One region of the Succinimonas sp. genome, then DNA from elsewhere that is predicted to be linked to it. Evidence: predicted binding sites of a transcription regulator. Region 1 holds the regulator's gene; the other holds the start of a gene.
What was found. The regulator sigma-54, encoded in region 1, starts transcription at its own class of promoters, with help from an activator protein. The targets are predictions, from matches to a motif close to TGGCACNGTTTTNGCTT.

Region 1 (4,592 bases):
CAGTCCGGGCCAAGGCGGAGAATCTTATCAAGGAAGAGGAAACTGAGGCTGAAAAACAGCTGGAGCTGTAAACAGCGGTTCCGGTATTACGGTGATTTTTCCCTGGCGCAGACATTCACAATAAGGAGATAAATCTGATTGGGGATGTTGCGCAGGGATCTTATGGATTTGGTGATGGCGATATCAGAAAGAATCAGGGACGTTTCTTCAATGGTATCCGCATCCTCTTCAACGGTATCCTGATGAAGAAACAGCGCCAAGATAATATCGGCCTTGATATCCTCCATCTGCCCGTATGATATGGGATTTTCCAAAACCAGAAAGACCGCAGATTCCGCCGCGCTGTCGGGAATTATCATGTGCGGCAGGGCAAAACCGTTCTGAATATAGGTGGTGCCTATCTTTTCCCGGCTGTTCAGTCCGGTAATGATTTCCGTATTGCTAAGGCCGGTCAGACTGGCTCCCTGAGCAGCAATGATCTCGAAAATTTTTTTGCGGCTGTAACAAAGAACGGGGCTCATTACCCCGTTTTTCTTAAGTATAGATGATAAATCGAACATTACCGAAAAGCTTACTTGGTTAACTTCTCTTTGTGCCTTACTAACTGGCGTTCAAGTTTATCCACAAGTGCATCAATGGCGGCATACATCGTTTCGGCACCGGCTTCAGCAAAAAGATCGTCACCCTTAACGGCAATTCTGGCTTCAGCCTTATGCACGAGGTTTTCAATGGAAAGGATAACGTTAACAGACTTAACATACTCTTCAAGACGTTTCATATGATCCATCTTGTCGTTAACATAATTACGCAGCGCTTCGGTAACTTCAATATTATGACCGGTTATATTTATCTGCATAGAAACTCCTCAGTCTGGTGAATCTTAAAGCGAGATTCAGAGCTTTAGCTACGGCCCTCGCCATAGTTATAGTTTTATTTTAGATGTCTCTGACCTGTTAAATCCAGTCTTTAAGTCGCAAATGGTGATACCATCCATGGTTTTTAAGTACTATTGATTAAAAAGTGAACAAAAAAGGAGATAAACAGGATACGGGGTAACAGAGAGTCAGGGAAAGCGACGAAGCTTTGCCGGAAACGAGGCCGCATTAGTGCTTACGGCCCTGATGCTGTTATTTACAGTATCCTAAGATAAAGAAAGTTTGTCTTAGGATATAAACACCTCGGAGACTTTCCAAAACCGGGACTCCGCCATGAAGTCATATTGCTCAGCAGAATTTTTTTCTGAGATTTGATGACTCGATGTTAAGGGATTCGCGATATTTGGCAACAGTGCGTCTGGCTACCATAATCCCCTCGTTTTTCAGGATTTCCGACAGCTGACTGTCGCTGAGAGGATGGGATACGTCTTCTTCGTCAATAAGCTTTTTTATTTTTGCCCGTATGGCCGTTGACGAAAAGGTACCGCCGTTTTCCGTATTAACCGAGCTGGAAAAAAAGTACTTCAGCTCAAATGTACCCTGGGGGGTGTACATGTATTTTTCCGTGGTTACCCGGGATACGGTAGATTCATGAATGCCGATCTGAGAAGCCACGTCATTGAGCACCAATGGCTTCATTGCCTGCGGGCCCTTTTCAAAAAAATCCTGCTGCTCATTTGCTATGCACGTGGCTACCTTGAGCAGTGTGTCATTTCTCTTATTCAGGCTCTGAATAAACCAGTTGGCTTCCTGAAGATGGGATTTCAGATACTTGCTGTCTTCCGGCGATTTTACCGTTTGAATCATGGCACTGTAGGTTTCATTGATTTTGAGCCGGGGAACCGCAGCCGGGTTAAGCTCGGCCACCCATTTATTGTTTTTGCGCACAATTGCCACATCAGGAACAATATACTCCCTTGATTCATGATCGATGGTACGGCCCGGGTACGGTTCAAGATTTTTAATGATTCCTACGGCCTCTCGCAGTAATTGCTCATTTTTGACCTTTGTTTTTTTCTGCAGGGCGCTGATATCGTTAGCAGCCAGAAGATTCAGATATTCCCTGATTATCTGCCGGGCCAGCATTATGACAGGTTCGGTATCATCATATTCATCAAGCTGAGTCAGCAGGGTTTCTTCAAGATTTCTTCCGGCGACTCCCACGGGATCAAAATGCTGAATAACGCGGAGCACTCTGTCAATTTCTTCGGTGGTGGTACTGGGATATTGCTTCTGAACAGCTATAAGCAGATCTTCATTGGATTCGGCAAGATATCCGGATTCCTTTATTCCGTCGATGATGACCTCACCGATGAATTGTTCCTGAGGGGTTCCCCTGGTAAGGTTAAGCTGCCACAGGAGATGCTCCTTGAGACCGTAGGCAGTTTCTCCCTGATAGGTATCATCGGCTCCCTCGTAGGTTTTTCCCGCGGAAACGCCGGCAGAATAGTTCTCATTCCAGGTGTCGAATTCGTGATTGTCAATTTCAGCGGAGGATGGTGATTCCGAGACATTTGCGGCTTCCGGAGGAGCCGTTTCGGCCGGAAAATCAGCACTGTATTCATTTTCATAAAAATCGCCGCTGCCTTCCAGCTGTTTTGAAGAGCTCAATTCAGCACTGGAATTATATGGCACGTCATCGCTGGTTACCGGCTTGTCAGCGCCGAAGGAATCATCATCCTGTTTTTCCTGGCTGCTTTGCTGTTCAGTGATGGCGTCCAAAGAGGTGGTGGCGGATTCTGCGGAATCTTCTGTTTCCAAAAGGGGATTTCTGTCCAGAGTTTCCTGAATTTCTATTTCAAGTTCCTGCTGAGAAAGCTGCAAAAGCCGAATAGCCTGCTGCAGCTGAGGAGTCATTGCAAGGGTCTGAGTTACTGACTGTCTCAGATTAAGCATGTTTTTCATGAACAATCTCCCCCTGTAGATTCTCGGATAGGTTGCCGGCTGATTTTGTCAAGGGGATATTGTGCACTACCGGAGAGGCTTCGTATATCAGAGAGTTTGTTTATTGTGAGCCTCGCAAAAACTCAGAAGCAATTTTAAGCCTTGCCCGCCTTTTCTCCATCAGGATACCAGCGTTTGAGCAAAGAGCTTTCCAGTTCCGGATGCTTGCTGTGAATGGCGGCGGCGATTTCGGCTCCCTGTTCCAGAAGGGGCTCATCGCGGAACAGATTCGCCGCCCGGAAAATCATTTCTCCGGTCTGCCGGGTTCCCATCAGATCTCCGGGCCCTCTGATTTCCAGATCCTTCTCGGCAATGTAAAAGCCGTCGGTGCTTTCCTTTAGCACTTCCATTCTTTCAATGCCGGCCGGGCTGATGTTCCCTGAGCACAGGAGACAGCAGTAGGATTCGATTTTGCCGCGGCCCACTCTGCCGCGCAGCTGATGAAGCTGGGCCAGACCGTAGCGCTCTGCGTTTTCTATTACGATAAGAAAAGCATTGGGAACGTCAACGCCGACCTCGATTACGGATGTGGCTACCAGAATGTCGGTTTCTCCGTTCTTGAATCTGATCATGGCTTCTTCTTTTTCGGAGGGCTTCATCTGTCCGTGAACGATATCAATGCTGAGTCCGGGCAGATTTTCCTGAAGATAGTCTCTGGCATTTTCAGTATCCTGGCATTCCTCCAGAGTGTCCGATTCGTTTACCAGACAGCAGACCCAGTAAACCTGCAGGTGTTTCCGGCAGTTTTCCATGATTTTTGGGATCAGCTTATGCTTGTTATCAATGGAGAGCATAAAGGTTTTGATGGGGGTTCTGCCAGGAGGAAGTTCGTCAATCACCGATACCTTCATGTCAGCATACATTGTCTGGGCCAGCGTGCGGGGTATGGGGGTTGCCGTCATGGCCAGCATATGAGGCGTTTTACCGTCTTTTTCAGCCTTGCTGCGCAGTCTAAGCCTTTGATCTACGCCGAAACGATGCTGTTCATCGATGATAATTAGCTTCAGGTTTGCATAATGCACCGATTCCTGAAAAATCGCATGGGTTCCGATAATGATCCCCGCTTCTCCGCTTTCGATGAGTCTGAGCTCCTCTTTTCTTCGCGCCGCCTTGTATTTTCCCAGCAGGGTGGCTGTTTTTATGTTCAGAGGGGCAAACAGTTTGGCAATTTTTTCAGCATGCTGTTCGGCCAGGATTTCTGTGGGAGCCATGATGGCAGCCTGACAGCCGTTACCCACGGCAGTCAGGGCGGCCATAGCGGCCACCAGCGTTTTGCCTGATCCCACATCGCCCTGAACCAAACGGTTCATAGGAATATCGCTCATGAGATCCTGAATAATCTCCTCGGTAACCCGCTTCTGAGCATTGGTGGGCTGAAAGGGCAGGGCTGCGATAAATCTTTTCAGGAGCTCCGGTACGGGCTTAAGCGCAAAACCGTTGTTCTGACTGTTCATTTCCCGCAGTCTGATGAGACTGAGCTGATGCGCCGTCAGCTCTTCAATGATTATTCTTTTGCAGCACGGCGCGGAGAAATCTGAAAGCCTGGCAAGGGATTCGGAGGTGGCCGGATGGTGAATAGTCAGAAAACTCTCCAGGAGAGAACGGCCGGAATATTCCGTCAGGTATTCTGCCGGAATAAGTTCCGGCAGATTGTCGCTGTTTGCCATTTTCAGGGCAGCGTCGACGAATTTCCGCATTACCGGCATTTTAATC
Region 2 (17,280 bases), on a different contig from region 1:
CCAAGTTCCGGGACGAGGTGCGTCCCCGCTTCGGAGTCATGCGGGGCCGGGAATTCGTCATGAAGGATGCCTATTCCTTCCATACAACCCTGGAAAGTCTCCATGAAACCTATCAGCTGATGTACGACACCTATAACCGCATCTTCACCAGAATGGGACTGTTCTTCCGGCCGGTTGAGGCCGATACCGGCTCCATCGGCGGCAATCATTCCCATGAATTCCAGGTGCTGGCCGATGCCGGCGAGGACATCATTGTGTTCTCCAATGAGTCAGACTATGCCGCCAACATCGAAATGGCGGAGGCTCCCATGCCGGCAGAAGAAAGAAAGGCTCCGGCGGAAAGCCTGACCAAGGTGGCCACTCCTGATGCTCATACCGTGGAGGAGGTGGCAGCCTTCCTGAAGCGGGATGTCAGCACGGTAGCCAAGACTCTGGTGGTGCACGGGGAAACTCCGGAGGGCCAGGACTGTCTGGTAATGCTGGTGCTGCGGGGCGATCATGAGCTTAACGAGGTCAAGGCAGAAAAGATCCCCGGGATTTCCGCGCCGCTGACCTTCGCCACTGAAAAGGAAATTCAGGAAACTCTGGGCGCTCTTCCGGGCTCTCTGGGGCCGGTGGGCTTTAAGGGACGCATCATCGTGGATCGGGCGGCCTCCGTAATGTCCGATTTCTGCACCGGAGCCAATGAAACCGGCTTCCACTACACCGGGGCCAACCTGGTACGGGATATTCCGGAATTCGAGGTGCAGGATCTCCGCAACATCGTGGCCGGAGATCCCAGTCCGGACGGCAAGGGCACCGTGATCCTCAAGCACGGCATTGAGGTAGGCCAGGTATTTGAGCTGGGCACCAAGTACTCCGCTGCCATGGGGGCCACCGTGCTCGATGAAAACGGCAAGAACATCCCCATGGAAATGGGCTGCTACGGCATCGGCGTTACCCGGGTAATCGCCGCCGCCATCGAACAGAATCACGATGACCGCGGCATTATCTGGCCGGATGCTCTGGCTCCGTTCCAGGTGGCAATAATTCCGCTGAACTACGGCAAGAGCGCTCAGGTGACAGAGACTGCGGATAAACTCTACGAGGATCTTATCAAGGCCGGCGCCGAGGTGCTTCTGGACGACCGTAACGAAAGACCGGGGGTTAAATTTGCGGATATGGAGCTTCTGGGCATTCCGCACCTGGTTATCATCGGAGACAAGACCCTGCAGGAAGGGGCGGTGGAATACGAAGCCAGAAAGGATCTCGCCAAGACCAAGGTGCCTCTGGCCGATATCCGGAACCTCCTCCGGGAAAAGATCGGAAAATAACTCGGTAATTTCGCTGATCTGATTAAAGCGCGACTCTCCTCTCAGGGCCGCGTTTTTTTGCGGCGAGATTTTCCGGAAGACTCAGCCTAAGTCAAAATCCGGAAGAGCAGAATGTGCTAAGATGAATTCCATCAGACATCGGAGGAGGGATAACGGCATGCTTAAAAAACTGCAGAGATATCTGACTATTACCGGAATTGCTGTCATGATGCTGACCGGATGCTCCCCGGCAGAGGATCAGGAAACCCTCATGAAGGATCTCACCAAGCTGCTCCCTCAGGATCCGGATAATGAAACCAAAGTATCTCCCCTGCCCGACGGCAAGGGCATCCAGGTAACCGTTAAGAAAAACAGCCTGAACCTCAAGGAACAAAAGGACAGCGCGGATACTTTCGCTTCCGCCAGCTCCGAATTTCTGACCGGATTTTTCTGTCAGGGCTCCCGGATTTCCGGCCAGTTTTCCCGCTACATCAACAAGCAAAGCTATCTCAGCCTGGTCTATCTTGACAGCTCCGGACAGGAGATCTCCCGGCACCTTCTGAATGACGGCTTCTGCAAAGAAAACAGCGGCAACAGCTTTAACACCACCAAGGCCATGGTGAAGCAGAAAAAGCAGGGCTATTATGACGAGGACTTTCTGAACCGGGTCTACCGTCCGCTTTTAGAAAAGAATCTCCCCCGCCGGCTGGCGCCCAATCTGGTGCTGGAACGGGCGGCCATCGGCCCCGGTTCGGAGATCCACTTCTACGTGCAGTACACCCCGGCCCCCGGGGAGGACAAAAGGAATTCCGCGGAGGTTCTGGACGGCTATCTGGAGCAGATGTACCGGGAAGCCTGCAAGGGCAAAAGCTCCCGGCACCTGATATCCATGCTGGACAAGATGAAGTGGCACGGCATTATCAATAACCGCGAGATCACCAATCTGGTGGCCGGAAAAGAGTGCAAGTAGGAGCGGGCTAAACTCCGCCCCTGTTCTGCTCTGCCTCTCGGTTACTCCCGAAAGCCCCGGATAACGCCCTTTTCCATGCCGCGAATAAGCTTTTCTACGCTCCGGACACAGCGGAGAAGATCCTCGTCCGTAATCACAAAAGGCGGATAAATGTAAACGATGTTCCCGAAGGGACGCAGCCAGACTCCCTCTCCCGTCAGAAAGGCCTGCATCGCCGCGGTATGCACCGGCTGCCGCATTTCCACTGCTCCCACCGCCCCCAGCACCCGGGTCTCCCGTACCAGGGGAGACGCGGCAAGGGGAGCGAGCTCCCGTTTCAGGATCTCCTCAATATGATGCACCCGGGCTCTCCAGTCGTAGCTTTCCAGGGCCTTGAGGCTCCCCAGAGCCGCGCTGACGGCCAGAGGATTCGCCATAAAGGTGGGGCCGTGCATAAGGGCCCGGGCCGAGGATCGGTGCACCCCCTCCCGGATTTTGTCTCCGGTAAGAACGGCACTTAATGAAATCATGCCCCCCGTAAGCCCCTTCCCCAATGTCATGATATCAGGAGAGATCCCGGCATAATCACAGGCAAACATTTCACCGGTGCGTCCGAAGCCGGTGGCAATTTCATCGCAGATAAAAATCACGTCATAGTCCCGGGTAAGCTTCCGGGCTGCGCGGAGATATTCCGGATGGTAGAAATACATGCCGCCGGCTCCCTGCATCACGGGTTCCAGAATAAATCCGGCAATCTCGTCCTGATAGCGTTCCAGAACCTCATGAAGCTCATCCATGGCTCCGGCATCCCACGGAGCCCCGAAGGGAATCCCCGGCCGGGAAATAAAGATCTGCTCCGGAATATACCGGCCTAAGGAGCCGGAAAATCCGTTCCCGGGATCCGTAACGGACATGGCTCCCAGGGTATCTCCGTGATAGCCGCCCCGCACCGTGAGAAATCTCTTCCGGGAAGGCATCCGGCTTTCCTGATACTGCACGGCCATTTTGAGAGCAATCTCCACCGCCACGGAACCCGAATCCGCAAAAAAGACATCGTTTAGGCCCTGAGGAGTCATGGCAGACAGCCTCCGCGCCACCTCTGCCGCCGGCTCGTGGATAAGTCCGGCAAACATTACATGAGACATTCTGCGAAGCTGCTTCTCCATTTCGGAAATAATTACAGGATGGCCGTAGCCGTGGCAGACCGACCACCAGCCGGACATGCCGTCCGTAAGCTCTCTGCCGTCGCTTAAATACAGCGTGGTTCCCGCAGCCCGAACCACGTCCAGCGCCGGAATAGGATCCTTAAGGGAATCATAGGGATGCCAGACATGATTTCTGGCAAAGGTCAGTAATTCATTGTTCATGTTTTATACTTCTGTAAACCTTATGATTTAAAATACGTTGACAGTATACTCCCAAAGATTAAACTCAAAAATACATTCCGACTTTATTCGGGGCTGCCCGGGCCGAAAAACCCTGCAATCCCGAATTTTTTTTCATTAAGAGCAGGATGGCCCCATGGACGAAATCAGACACGACTGGACTCAGCGGGAGGTAAAGGAAATACTGACCGCTCCTTTTCTGGAGCTCATCATGAGAGCTCAGGAAACGCACCGGAAGTACTTTCCGGAGGGTACGGTGCAGGTAAGCTCTCTCATCTCGATTAAAACCGGCAGCTGTCCCGAGGACTGCAAATACTGCCCCCAGAGCGTTCATAACCCCACCGGTCTTCAGCCGGAAAGGCTTCTGGATCTCAATACCGTGCTGGAAAAGGCCAAGGAGGCCCGGGATGCGGGAGCCACCCGCTTCTGCATGGGGGCCGCCTGGCGGGATCCCCGGGATCGGGATATGGCGTATCTCACCAAAATGATAAGGATGGTTAAAGCGCTGGGACTGGAAACATGCATGACTCTGGGCATGCTTACGGAAAACCAGGCCCGGGAACTTAAAGAGGCCGGGCTGGATTACTACAACCACAATCTGGACACATCTCCGGAATATTACGGCCAGATCATCACCACCCGCACCTTTGCGGATCGCCTGAAAACTCTGGAATATGTCCGGAAGGCCGGGATTAAAATCTGCTCCGGAGGCATTGTGGGCATGGGAGAATCCGCTGATGACCGGGCCAGCTTCCTGAAAACCCTGGCCAATCTGGATCCCCATCCGGAATCTGTTCCCATAAATATTCTGGTCAAAGTGAAGGGCCTCCCTCTGGAAAACCAGCCGGACGTGGATCCGCTGGACTTTATCAGAATGATTGCCACCGCCCGGATCATCATGCCGACATCCTATGTGCGCATGTCCGCCGGCAGAAAATCTCTCAGCGCCGAGGCTCAGGCCCTGGCCTTTCTGGCCGGAGCCAATTCCGTGTTTTACGGCTGCCGGCTCCTCACCACCCCCAATGCCAGGGAGGATTCCGACTTTGCCCTGCTCCGGAAACTGGGGGTAAAAACCACCCTTAAAGGCCCCGAAGGCACTCCGGAAGAGGACGGCCGGAAAATCTATGACAGCCTCCATGACAGCTTTTCGGATCATAAGTGCTACAGTCTGGAAAAACATCTGTGAGTCTTATCAATAGCATCTTTAATACCGGGGAGATCCTTAAGGATCTGGAGAAGCAGGATCTGTTACGGAAATGCCCGGCAGTAACCAGAATCTGGGACGATGAGGATCCCGGCAAATCCGGAAGCCGCTTTGCCATGACCGGATCCGGCCCCCTCCTTAACTTTGCCTCCAACGACTATCTGGGACTCTCAACTCATCCCGCAATCCTCCGGGCTCTCCGGGAAGGCATGGAAAAATACGGGGCCGGTTCCGGAGCCAGTCCTCTGGTTACCGGCCTCTGCCCCGTTCATGAGGAGCTTATGGAACGATTCCGGGCAATTACCGGAAAAGAGGGCGTCCTCCTCTTCAGCACCGGCTTCAGCGCCAATCAGGCTCTTATGAAGGCCTTTATGACTCTCAATGCGGGACTGTATCTGGATCGCCTGTCTCATGCCTCCATGCAGGATATGGCCTTTTATGCCAAAAGGATCTCCCGGTTTCGGCACAATGATGCCGCTCATCTGGAAAAGCTGCTCCGAAAATCCCCGGGCCCCGGGGTAATTGCCACTGAGGGAGTCTTCAGCATGGACGGGGATCAGGCCCCTCTTAAAAAACTCCTGTCCCTGCGGGAACAGTATCGGACGCCACTGATCCTTGATGATGCCCACGGCTTCGGGGTTTTGGGACGGCAGGGACACGGCAGCCCGGATTATCAGGGCACGGGCTTTCAGAACATCGATGTTTACATGGGCACCTTCAGCAAGGCTCTGGGGCTATCCGGAGCCTTTGCGGCCGGCGACCGCGATTTTACGGACTTTATGGTAAATACCTCCCGGGAGTATATCTATTCCACCATGGCTCCGGCCTTTCTGGCTCAAGGTACCCTGAAGGCCCTGGACATCATTGAAGGCAGCGAAGGAGCAGAACTCAGAAGTCATCTCAGGGCTCTCATAAGAAGATTTCAGAACGCCATGAAAAGCCTCCTTCCGGAATGCTGCCCCGGCTCGGAAACCGCCATCCAGCCTGTCATTATCGGGGACGCCGGCGTCATGATGCGGGTATCAGAGGAGCTTAAAGAGGCAGGAATACTCTTAGGCAGCATCAGGCCGCCCACGGTGCCCCGGGGCTCCGCCCGCCTCCGGATCACCCTCACCGCCGCACACCGGGAGGAGGATGCGGATTTTCTTGCGGAAAAGCTTCATCAGATTATCCGAAGGCTGGGACAGGAAGGCTATGGGACTCAGCCGCCGGCAGAACAGCACACCGGAGCAGCTTTTCCGGACAGGGAAGAAAATTTATGAGCATGGCGGAAAAGCATTTTTCCAGAGGGGCGGACAGCTACGCCTCTCTGGCCACAGTGCAGAAAAGAATCGCTGCCGCCCTTATTCAGGAAATCCCGGACGGTTTTTTCCGGGGAGCGGATCTGGGCTCCGGTCCCGGAGTGAACTTCGCAGCCCTCAGGGAAAAGGCCCAAAGCATTATCGGCATCGACATTTCTCCCGCCATGACGGCCCGGGCCGCCAGAACCGGAGTGCCCGCTGCCCGGGCTGTTACGGGAGACATTGAGAATATCCCCCTGCCCGCTGACTCCTGCGATCTGATATTTTCATCCATGGCTCTTCATTGGTGCCGTTTGGAAAAGGCGTTCCGGGAAATCCGCCGCATCAGCCGGAACGGAGCCTTTATCGCCCTCGCCATTCCCGTAACGGGAACCCTGAAGGAGCTCTCAGAGGATCTTGAGAAGGCCGGACTTCCGGGGAGATGCATGGAATTCCGAAATCTCACAGAAATTAACGTCCTTTTGGATGAATGCGGCATTGCCGGAAAAGCCTCAAGTCAGGATTCCAACGGCATCATAACTCAGGAACGGGTTTTTCAGGAAAGGTATGCCAGTATTCGGGCCTATCTGGACTCCATCCGCAAAATCGGAGCCAGCGGCGTCTCCGCAAAACCGATGCCCCGGGAAGCCTGCCGGAGGTTTTTCGGGATTCTGGGGGAGAGGCAGACCCGAGACGCTCTTATTCATACCTACAGCACTGCCTTTGTGCTGGGATATCTCAAAAAGTGATCTCCCGAAAATGAGATCCCAGCTATTCTCCGGCATATCTTCGGCATATCTCCGGCATAACTGCTGCAAAACGCAGAGCTTTGGTTTAACATAGCACCGTAATCAGCCCTTTTGGGTTAACACTGATTTATCCCCTATTCCGGAGAAAGGCTCATGAATCAAGCAAACTATCGGACAAAAGCCCGGTCACTCCTTCCCGCCATGGCGATTATTCTCATGACTGCCGGCGCCGGTTACGCTCTGGCTGAAACCGCCGCTCCCGCATCATCCTTTGATACGGAGGCCGCCCAGAGGGCCCTTAACACCGGGGGAACCTCCGCCCAGATTCTCCCGGCGCCTCCGGAAGCTAAGAATCCCGCGGTAAATCCGGCACTGGCCAAGGCCCTGCGCAACACCGCCCCGGCGGTACTGCCGGAGGGCTGCTCCCTTATAAGCTACACCCGGGACGGAATATTTGCCGCCTTCCGGTGCCCGGAGCATGACATTATGAGCATTGTCATGGAGCCTAAAAACGACATCACGGCAGCTGATGTCATTACCAACCTCACCGCCTCCGGAGAATGCAAGGCCAGCGAATACGAAAACTATATCTACGGCACCCGGCTGTCCTGCCAGGGAGAACCCGAGGAATACGATACCTACGTCGGACAGGGACTCGCCAGCTTCATTACCATTCTTACCACCGACACCAGCTATAACGACAGCGTGGTACTGAGCTCGCTCCAGAATCTCGCTCTCACAATTTACTTTTTTCAGCGGCATATCGCCAAAGACAAGGAACAGATAGCGTATCTTAACAAAATGCTGGAGGGGGCGACCCCGGCCCGGGATGCCGCGGAAATGAATGAAATCAGAATGAAAGGCCGCAATAAATAAACGCAATCCGGGCAGCAGTCCGAGCTCCCCTAAAATGAAAACCGGCATGGTTCAGCGCCATGCCGGTTTTGTGTCTCTTCACGGTAGATCCGGTTCCTTTCTTTATCAGATTATCACCAGTTCCCCTTCAATGGCTCCCGCCTGCTCCAGAGCCTCCAGCACGCTCATGAGATCGCCCGGCGCCATGCCCACCTGGTTAATGGCCCGCACCAGATCATCAAGAGTGGTGCCGGTATCCAGCTTGAACATCTTGCCGGTTTTTTCCGTAACCGAAATATTGCTGTTGGGCACCACCACGGTCTCCCCGCCGGTGAAGGGTTCCGGCTGCGAAACCTGAGTGTTTTCCTTAATGGACACCGTAAGACCGCCATGAGTAATGGCCACCGGACGCAGTCTCACATTCTGTCCGATAACAATGGTGCCGGTACGGGAGTTAACGATAATGCGAGCGGCCTCGTTGCCCTGCTCCACGTCCAGGTTTTCAATCTGGGAGAGATAGGCCACCCTCTGATTGGAATCCCGGGGCGCCTGAATTCTGATGGTAACCCCGTCCACGGCAGTGGCGGTGCCGTTGCCGTATTTGCTGTTTATGGCGCCGGCCACTCTTTTGGCAGTGGTGAAATCCGCTCTCACCAGGTTGAGGTTAATGGTGTCTCCGATATTAAAGGCCGAGGGCACCTCCCTTTCCACGGTGGCCCCGTTGGCAATGCGGCCCACCGTAGGAGTGTTAACCACTACCTTGGAGCCGTCCGCTCCTTCCACGCCGAGGCCGGAAACCACCAGAGACCCCTGAGCCACAGCGTAAATGTTGCCGTCCACGCCCTTGAGAAAGGTCTGCAGAAGAGTGCCGCCCCGAAGGCTCTTGGCTTCGCCGATGGCCGAAACCGTAACGTCAATAACCTGACCCGGCTTCGCAAACGGCGGCAGATCGGCATGCACGATAACCGGAGCCACGTCCTTGATCTTGGGCCGCACGCTGGGATCCACCTTAATGCCGAAATTATTCAGCATGGTACGGAAGCTCTGCTCCGAGAAGGCGTTATTCTTCTCGCCGGTGCCGTTAAGACCCACCACCAGACCGTAGCCGATAAGCTGGTTGGATCTGACCCCGCCCACATTGGCAATGTCCTTGATTCTGGCAGCCTCGGCAAATCCCGGCAGCGCCACGGAAACGATCACCGCCAGCGCCGTCAGAAAAATCATTAAATATCTTCTGGTCATATCAGACTCCTGTCAGATCCCTGACGAAATTTTCTCTCTGGAATTATTATTCAAGATACGTGCCAAAAAGACGGGGCGCCTTCCGGCTGCCCCGTCTGTCCCTGTCGCCTGAATTCTGAAAATTCGCATCTATGTCATGTCTGACTCTTCATGCCTGACACGATCCAGGTCTGCCCTGTGTCATTACGTCAGAACGGCATCCACTTGCTGTTGAAGAATTTGGAGAGCCAGCCCTTTTCGGCGGTGTTGGCAAAGTCTCCAGTGCCGCCGTACTGAATTCTGGCATCGGCGATTTTCTGGGAGGATACCGTGTTGTCGGCGTTGACATCCTCGGATCTGACTATGCCGGTGATCCTGATATACTCGTTGCCGTTGGTCAGCATCACCCACTTTTCACCCCGCACCACCAGGTTGCCGTTGGCCAGCACCTTAACCACGCTGACGGAAATGTTGCCGGTCAGGCTGTTGCTCTGCGAAGCCTTGGCAGATCCTGAAAAGTCCGAGGAGCTCCCCATGCCGGCTTCGGTGGTGTAGCCGCCGATCTTTACCGGCTTGCCCCCCAGAGTCAGCGCGGAGATGCTGTTCTTGTTAGACTTCTCGGTCTCGTTGCTGGTATTCTTGCTGGCCCGGGTGCTTTCCTTGAGCTCCACGCTGATAATGTCTCCCACCCGGTGGGCCTTAATATCGGTGTAAAGGTTGTCAGGCCGGGCAATCCCAAAAATCGAACCGTCAGGAACGATGTCCGCCACGGTATCCTCGGGCAGAGCCGGAGCAAACTTGGGGTCATCCGGAACCGGATCCATCATGCTGGCGCACCCGGAGGTCAAAGCCGCCGCAGTCATAAATACCAGGGCTAACGCTGTTCTCATCATAATTCCCCCTAAAATGTTTTTTCTCTCTTTCCGGGACTGAGCCCGGGCGCTATTTAAGCTCTGTTACGTTTTATTCAATTATCCTGAGTCCTGACCGCTACAGCGTCTGTACCAGGTTCCCCATCATCTGATCTACGGTATGGAGCACCTTGGAATTCATTTCATAAACTCTCTGGGCGGTAATCAGGTTTACCAGCTCTTCAGTAACATTCACATTGGAAACCTCAAGGCAGCACTGATTAATGGTGCCCACGCCGTCGGTGCCGGCAATGCCCTGCATGGGAGCTCCCGAGGCGGAGGTTTCCGCAAAGAGATTCTCGCCGATGGGCTCCAGGCCGGTGTTGTTCACGAAGGTGGTGACGGTAATCTGACCCAGCACCTGAGATTCGGCCTGATCCGCCGTAGTAACGCTCACCTGACCGTCCTTGCCTACGGTAATGCTCTTGGCGTTTTCCGGAACCTGAATTTCCGGCAGAAGCGGGTAGCCGCTCCCCACGGTAACAATGGTGCCCTCCTGATTCAGGGTAAACTGACCGTTTCTGGTGTACTTGGTGGTGCCGTCCGGCATCTGAATTTCGAAGAAGCCGTCCCCGGAAATCATGAGGTCCAAGGTATTATTGGTGGTCTGCACATCACCCTGGCCGAACTGCTTCTGGGTGGCCACAACCTTGGCGCCGGCGCCCAGCATCAGGCCGGAAGGGAGGGTGGTGTCCGCGGAGGAACGGCCGCCCGGCTGATTTACATTCTGATAAAGCAGATCCTCAAACACGGCTCTGCCCTTCTTGTAGCCCACGGTGGAAGCATTGGCCAGGTTGTTTGAAGTAACTGAAATGTTGGTCTGCTGCGCGTCAAGTCCGCTTTTGCTAATCCACAATGCCGGTATCATATATTCCTGCCTCTGTTGTTATGCTGCTTTTTGATAAACTGCTGGTGCGCGATCTTCGCCGGTATTACAGGTAATGCAATGACCGTGCCACCATTCTTTTGCCTGTTTTCGCTAAAATTCTGACGCGGTTATGACATTCTGAGGAGGCTGTTCTGCGCCTCGTCATTCTGCTCCGCGTTCCGCATCATCTTGATCTGCATGTCAAACTGCCGCTGCAGGCTGATAATGCTGGTCATTTCCTGCACCACATTAACGTTGCTGGCCTCCAGAGCTCCTCCGGTGACGCTCACATCATCATTGAAGGGCACCGTGCCCCCCTGAGCCGGCCGAAAAAGTCCGTCCGCGCCCTTAACCGTAAGATTGTCCGGGATCTTCACCAGCTTGATCTGAGCGAACTCCTCCACAATGGTAAGGTCGGCTCCGGCGGGTCTCCCGCTGATAACCCCGTCATTGTTGATGGAGACCTTTTCCAGCGGCACCGGGAGAATGATCTCGTTTCCGGAATCATCCAGAAGCGGCTGACCGTTGCTGGTTTTAAGAAGACCGTTTTCGTCGATGGTCAGGCTGCCGTTCCGGGTATAGGCTTCCTCGCCGTTCCGATCCACCACGGCAAAATATCCCTCTCCCCGCACGGCCAGATCCAGATCTCGTCCGGTGGTTATCAGGGTGCCGGACTCCAGGTTGTAGCCGGGTCTCTCGGTCATGGAAAAAGCCCGGGACTGAAAACCGGGGCCGTAGGCATTGATGGTGCGGGCCTGCTCCAGATCGGCCTTGAATGCCGTGGTGGAAGCATTGGCCAGGTTGTTGCCGTGGAGAGCGATGCCATGAAAATTTTCCTTCGCGCCGGACATGGCGATATAGAGCATTCTGTCCATAATCACTACCTCTTTAACTGGTATTAATGCTTAAGCAAAGGTCATGCCAGAAATCGTGGCAGCGGAAAAAACAGGGGAGAAGCCGCGGAAATAACGGCGGATAATAATGCCGGGAATACCGCAGAAAGCGGGATCCGGGACAGGGCCGGGAACAGCTGGACACAGCCGGAAACAAAGAAGGGATGATTGCTCTCCGAAACTGACGGATTTATGCCGCATCATGATGATCATGACAAAAAACCGCCCCGGGGAGAGAGCCGGGGACGGTCAGTAGCAGCATGGTATTACCGGATATTGAGGATGCTGTCCATTACGGTATTATTAACCTCCAGCGCCCGGGAGTTGGCCTGATAATGTCTCTGGGCCGTGATGAGCTCCACCAGCTGAGTGGCGAGATCGGTATTGGACTCTTCCAAAGCGGAAGACTGAATCGCTCCGGCGGTGCCTACGGTAGCCTGACAGGGAATAGCGTCCCCGGAATCCAAAGACTTTCTCCAGCAGGTATCGCCGATCTGGGTCAGTCCCTGCACATTGGCAAAGTTAGCCATGGCCACCATACCAATCTTGGCGCTGGTGCCATTGGAATAGGTAGCGCTGACAATGCCCTTGTCGTTAATCTGCACGTTGGTAAGCTGACCTACCGTGGAGCCGTTCTGGCTGATAGCCTCAACCGAGAAGGAGGTGCCGCCGTACATGTGAAGATTCTTCCCGAACAGGAATTCCACCTGCTGCTCCCCGTTGGCTCCGGTGGTAATAACCTTGTCGCTGCCGTAGGCGTCAGAGGGAGCGGTGCCCAGAGGCACGGTTTTAATAACTGCCGGGGTGTAGCCGGTTATGTTGCCGGTAGCATCGGTTTTGATATTGCCCTTGTCATCAAAAACAAGCTTGGCACTGGTCAGAGTGAAGCCGTCCTTTGCCAGAGAGGAAGGAGACTGGAAGGTTTTGGTCTGCGAAGCCAATTCCCCGGCATCCGTAACCTCTATATCCACCGGCTTGTCATCGATGAACATGAACATCTGCCAGGTATTGGCATCCGTGGCGGCGCCCTGAGCCTCCTGATCCTTGATGAAGTAATAGGTGGCGGTATGAGCCTCGCCCAGGGAATCATAGACTTTAACCGAAGTGGAGGCATTGTAGGTGCTGGAATCCTGCGGATCAAACAGACTGACATTCATATACGGGGAATCCGCCGGCAGGGTCATGCTGGATTCCACCTTGGTGGTTTCCTCCGGGGAGCCTGCGGAGCTGGGAATTCTCAGGGGGTGCGTGGAATCCAGACTTACCGACTTCACGGAGCCGTCGTCATTCACATCATAAACCTGAAGATAATTGCCCATGGAATTCACCACAAAGCCGTCCTTGTCGCACTGGAAAGCGCCGGCGCGGGTATAGGTGCGATCCAGAGAATTGGCATCCGGAGACAGCACAAAGAAGCCGTCGCCCTTAATGGACAGATCCAGAGCGTTCTTGGTGGTGGTCAGGGAACCCTGACTGAACTGCTGGGAAACGCAGGCGGTCTGCACACCGTTGCCTACTGCCGTGCGGTTATCGGTGAAAATCGAATTGGCGTACATATCGGCAAATTCAGCGCGGGAATTCTTAAAACCGATGGTATTAACATTGGCAATATTGTTAGAAGTGACATCAAGGTGCTTCTGAGCTGCATTGATACCGCTTACTGAGATACTCATGGACATACGAACTCTCCTTCCGTTGTCGTCTTAAAAAAATTTTTCAGGACTGCTGCTTCCTGGCATTTCTGCTAATCTGTTAACGCATCTGCTAATGCACTGGATTTAATGCAACCCCTGTGCCACATCTCCGTTTTTGCCAAAACAGTCTGAAAAATTTGAATAAGATCAAAATAATAACGGTTTTTTGCCGGTTATGGCCCAAAATTCCAGCCGAAAAGCTGTCACTGCCGCAAAACCGCAGCGGCCTATGAGCGGAAATAGTCCGGAAATAGCCCGGCAACAGACACATAATGGACAGAAAGCAGGAAGGAAAACTGCTGAAAATGCGGCATTCCCTAAGGGGGCAGGCCTTGCCGCGGCAGAAGATCTGCCCCCCTGACATGTTTTTGCCGCCCGGGAAGAACAGCTCTGCCGGTTTTCTGCCGCAGCCCCGCTGCTGCTGCCCCAATCAGGGCAAAACCGGCTTTCCGGTGAAAAGAAAGAATTAGCTGATATCTCACAAGATTGTGCGATATCAGCCATGCATTCATGCCGAATTATCTGAAAATATAAACTTCCGGGCACCGCTTTAAATGCCGCCCGGCCCCTTGCTGCAAAGGTTTAGCGGGAGCGCGGCAATATTTTCCGGAAGATCCGGCAGGAAACCGCCGTGATCGCTGTTGCCATAAAATCACAGCACTATAGAATGTAGAGGCCGGCGGACGGACAGGGACGTTCCGAAGCAGCTTTCAGGATGAAAAGCGCCGCCGTTACGAGCCGGAACAGGGAAGTTCCGCTGCACCGGACTCATGATGAGTCCTCTTCTGCTTTCAGGAAAACTGAAAAAGCGTAAAACCGGCGGATTCTGCCGAGATTATCCGGAGGGCATCGCATTAATCTTCCGCGCTCCAGCACACACCCCCGCTCACAGCCCCGCTCTCACTCACATCCCCTGTTACCCATGCCGCTCTTGCCCAGATTTCCCTTATTTGCCAGAACTTCCGGCGCTGTGTAAGCCTGCTCCGGGTTCAGGATCAGAAATTTGCTTTTTAAAAACATCACACTACAATAATCCCCTCTGAACCCTTTCGAAAACTCACCCCTGAGACTCATGGCCTATGAATTCACCGCATCCTAAGACCCCCGTCCCGACAGGCGTTCCCGAATATGAGCTCTGGAACTATCTCTGGCGGGTTTTGTGGAGCTCCGGCATCACCATGTCCGCTTTTCTGAGTCCCTTTCACAGCCAATGGCGGTTTCTCCGGAATCTTGCGTATTTTCTTCTGGGAGCCCTCACCGGCCCCGGCATCGCTCTCGTAACCCCGCTTTTGTCCGAAACCGGCATTATGCCGCTCCTTAGGGATCCCCGGACGCGGGCCGATCTCCGGGAACGCCTTAAAACCGCGCTGATACCGGCTCTGATTCCCGGAGCCATCATGCTGATCCCCCAGATCTTTCTGGCAGATCTCATCCTGACGGATGAACCCGGCAGCATACAATATCAGGAAAGGCAGACCTTTTTGTACGGACTTCTCATCATGACGGCGGCGCCGGCGCTGATCCCGGGAATACTCACGCTGACTCTGCGTTCCCGCCTCCCCTGGCTTTCCCTGAAAAAGCTTCTTCTCTCCGCCGCCGGAATACTGGCGGGAAACTTCTTTCAGCTTCTCTTTTTTATGATGCTCCTCTTTTGGATTTTCAATTTGTTCATGATTTTCGCAGAGCTTTCCTATGCGATCATTAATGATGAACTCATTCTGAAAACCTGGTATCTCCCCCGAGCGGTGAACATCATTCCCTATAAGCTGTGGACATCTGTTTTTCTCCTGTGGTTTCTGGGAACAGAGGCCACCGCCTGCCAGCTTATCGGACACAAGCTGGCCCGGGAGGCGGAAACAGATCTCCTCAAAAAGGCTGCCGCATCAGCCAAAAACGCTCATCTTATGAAATAGCAAAAAGGCGGCATCACCAGGATCCCGCCCTTTCATTATCATGTTCGTTTGTCTCACGCGATGCCGTATTTCAGGCGCGGCTATATTTCAGGCGCAGCCGCTGCATTATCCGAAATTTCTGACCTCGGACATCTGGATGGTGCCGCCGCCCTGCAGGTTCAGCACGGTATCCTTAAGCCCGTTCCCGAGAGTCACGCTGGATACGGTGCCGTAGCCGTACACCGGAATGGCGGCGCTGGTTCCGTTCTGCCGTCCGGTTACCGAGAAGCTGTAGTTCCCGCTGGGTACCGTATTGCCGTTCTTGTCAGTGCCGTCCCAGTAGAGGTTAATGTCTCCGCTGCCGTCGCCGAGATCGATAACATTTATCAGAGTTCCCGCGGCATCTGTAATGCTTATCTTCATCCCCACCGCGCCGGATCCGGCATCAATCATAAACTGGGTGGCATCGGAACCATTGAAGTAGGCTGTATTGGTATTCAGCTTCACATCCTGCCCCACCAGTCCCGAGGCCATCAGCGCCTGAGACGAAGTGACATTGGCGGTAAGATCGCTGACGCTGTTATTAAGGTCGGCAATGCCGGAAACCATGTTCAGCTGGGCCAGCTGAGTCACCATCTGCGAGTTATCCACAGGATTGGTAGGATCCTGATAGGAAAGCTGCGTGGTCAGAAGACTCAGAAATTCCTCCTGTCCCAGGGTACTGTTTCCCTTCTTTGCCGCATCCGCTTCGGCCTGAGCTTTAACCGAGCTTACCGTACTGAGTCCGATGCTTTCATAAATTGACATAAACTACCCCCTTATCAGCCGGCGCTGCCCAGCTTCAGTGTTTGCAGCAGCATCTGCTTGGCATTGTCAGCCACCTGCACCACAGTCTGATAGGAACGGCTGGCGCTGACCATATCGGCCATTTCCTCCACGGGATTGACATTGGGACGGAAGATATAACCGTCCTGGTCTGCCAGAGGATGATGCGGCATGTATTCTCTGATGGGATCCAAAGCGGACTCCACCACATCCTTTACCTGCACTCCCATGCCCTGAACCGAGCCCATGTTCTTCTCCGCCTCCATAAGAGCGGTGGCAAAAACCGGCCGTCTGGCGCGGTAAGTATCTGCCGCATTGGAGGTGATGCTGTCCGCATTGGCCAGATTTGATGCCGTGGCATTAAGACGAATTGACTGCGCCGCCATGGCTGAGCCGGCAATATCTAAAACTCCGTAAAGACTCATTTTAAATACTCCTTTAATTCTGTTACCGCTCTGATTCTGTCATTTGCTCTTATTCACCGCTGAGCACTCTTCTGAGATTGCTGATTTTGCCGTTCAGAAAGGTCAGGGTGGTCTGATAGTCAATGCTGTTTTCCATATAGGCCATGCGTTCCACGCTGACATCAACAGTATTGCCGTCACCGGTATCCGGCTGCAGGGATTCCCGGAACACCCGGGTGCCATCGGGCATCAGAGCCGATCCTGCGAAATGCTTCTGATTTGTTAAAGCAAGATTTGTGCCGGATCCCCCGTTCTGATTGCGGAGAGCCTGATCCATAGCCGCCTTGAAATCCATATCCTGAGCCTTGTAGCCCGGAGTATCGGCATTGGCCAGATTGCCGGCCAGGATTTCCGCTCTTTTGTTTCTGAGATTGAGAGCCCGGGAGTGCACCCCGAAGATATTATCGAATGAAATACTCATAGATCCGTCTCCGCCAAATCACTGACACCGCAGTTACTTCCGGAGAGATTGATTCAAGAATCATGCCATGATTCCGGAGCTTAGCCAAGGCGCTTAAAGATAATGCCCGGATTCAGCCGGATCATCTCAAAGTACTCTTCAATGCCGGACATAAACTCGGAGCTGCCCAGGAACAGATAACCGCCCGGTCTGAGCATTCTGGCAAAGTTTATGATAATGCGCAGCTTTTCTTCTCTTGAAAAATAGATGAGGACATTGCGGCAGAAGATAATGTCAAAACTCCCCAGAACCGCCAGATTGCCCAGGAGGTTCAGTCTTTTGAAGGACACCATGCTGCGAATGCTTTCGGAGATCTGACAGGAACCCGCAGTCTCGTC

Region 2: a site for sigma-54 is predicted at 11,622-11,638, ahead of ACJROR_RS09645 (flagellar basal body rod protein FlgF). Genes of this name have one in related genera too.

Annotation. Positions count from the first base shown of each region.
Region 1 covers NZ_JBGVBR010000335.1:33-4,624, reverse strand. Annotated here, with positions in the region: partial or broken gene ACJROR_RS11930 (YihY family inner membrane protein) at 1-71, shown strand, start outside; gene ACJROR_RS11925 (PTS sugar transporter subunit IIA) at 87-560, opposite strand; gene hpf (ribosome hibernation-promoting factor, HPF/YfiA family) at 572-856, opposite strand; gene ACJROR_RS11915 (RNA polymerase factor sigma-54) at 1,224-2,840, opposite strand; partial or broken gene ACJROR_RS11910 (ATP-dependent DNA helicase RecG) at 2,975-4,592, opposite strand, start outside.
Region 2 covers NZ_JBGVBR010000266.1:28,631-45,910, reverse strand. Annotated here, with positions in the region: gene ACJROR_RS09695 (proline--tRNA ligase) at 1-1,313, shown strand, start outside; gene ACJROR_RS09690 (hypothetical protein) at 1,471-2,262, shown strand; gene bioA (adenosylmethionine--8-amino-7-oxononanoate transaminase) at 2,304-3,608, opposite strand; gene bioB (biotin synthase BioB) at 3,763-4,812, shown strand; gene ACJROR_RS09675 (aminotransferase class I/II-fold pyridoxal phosphate-dependent enzyme) at 4,809-6,092, shown strand; gene ACJROR_RS09670 (methyltransferase domain-containing protein) at 6,089-6,859, shown strand; gene ACJROR_RS09665 (hypothetical protein) at 7,013-7,735, shown strand; gene ACJROR_RS09660 (flagellar basal body P-ring protein FlgI) at 7,841-8,938, opposite strand; gene flgH (flagellar basal body L-ring protein FlgH) at 9,145-9,828, opposite strand; gene flgG (flagellar basal-body rod protein FlgG) at 9,926-10,714, opposite strand; gene ACJROR_RS09645 (flagellar basal body rod protein FlgF) at 10,843-11,589, opposite strand; gene flgE (flagellar hook protein FlgE) at 11,874-13,286, opposite strand; gene ACJROR_RS09635 (hypothetical protein) at 14,381-15,214, shown strand; gene ACJROR_RS09630 (flagellar hook assembly protein FlgD) at 15,320-16,000, opposite strand; gene flgC (flagellar basal body rod protein FlgC) at 16,015-16,443, opposite strand; gene flgB (flagellar basal body rod protein FlgB) at 16,493-16,903, opposite strand; gene ACJROR_RS09615 (CheR family methyltransferase) at 16,984-17,280, opposite strand, start outside.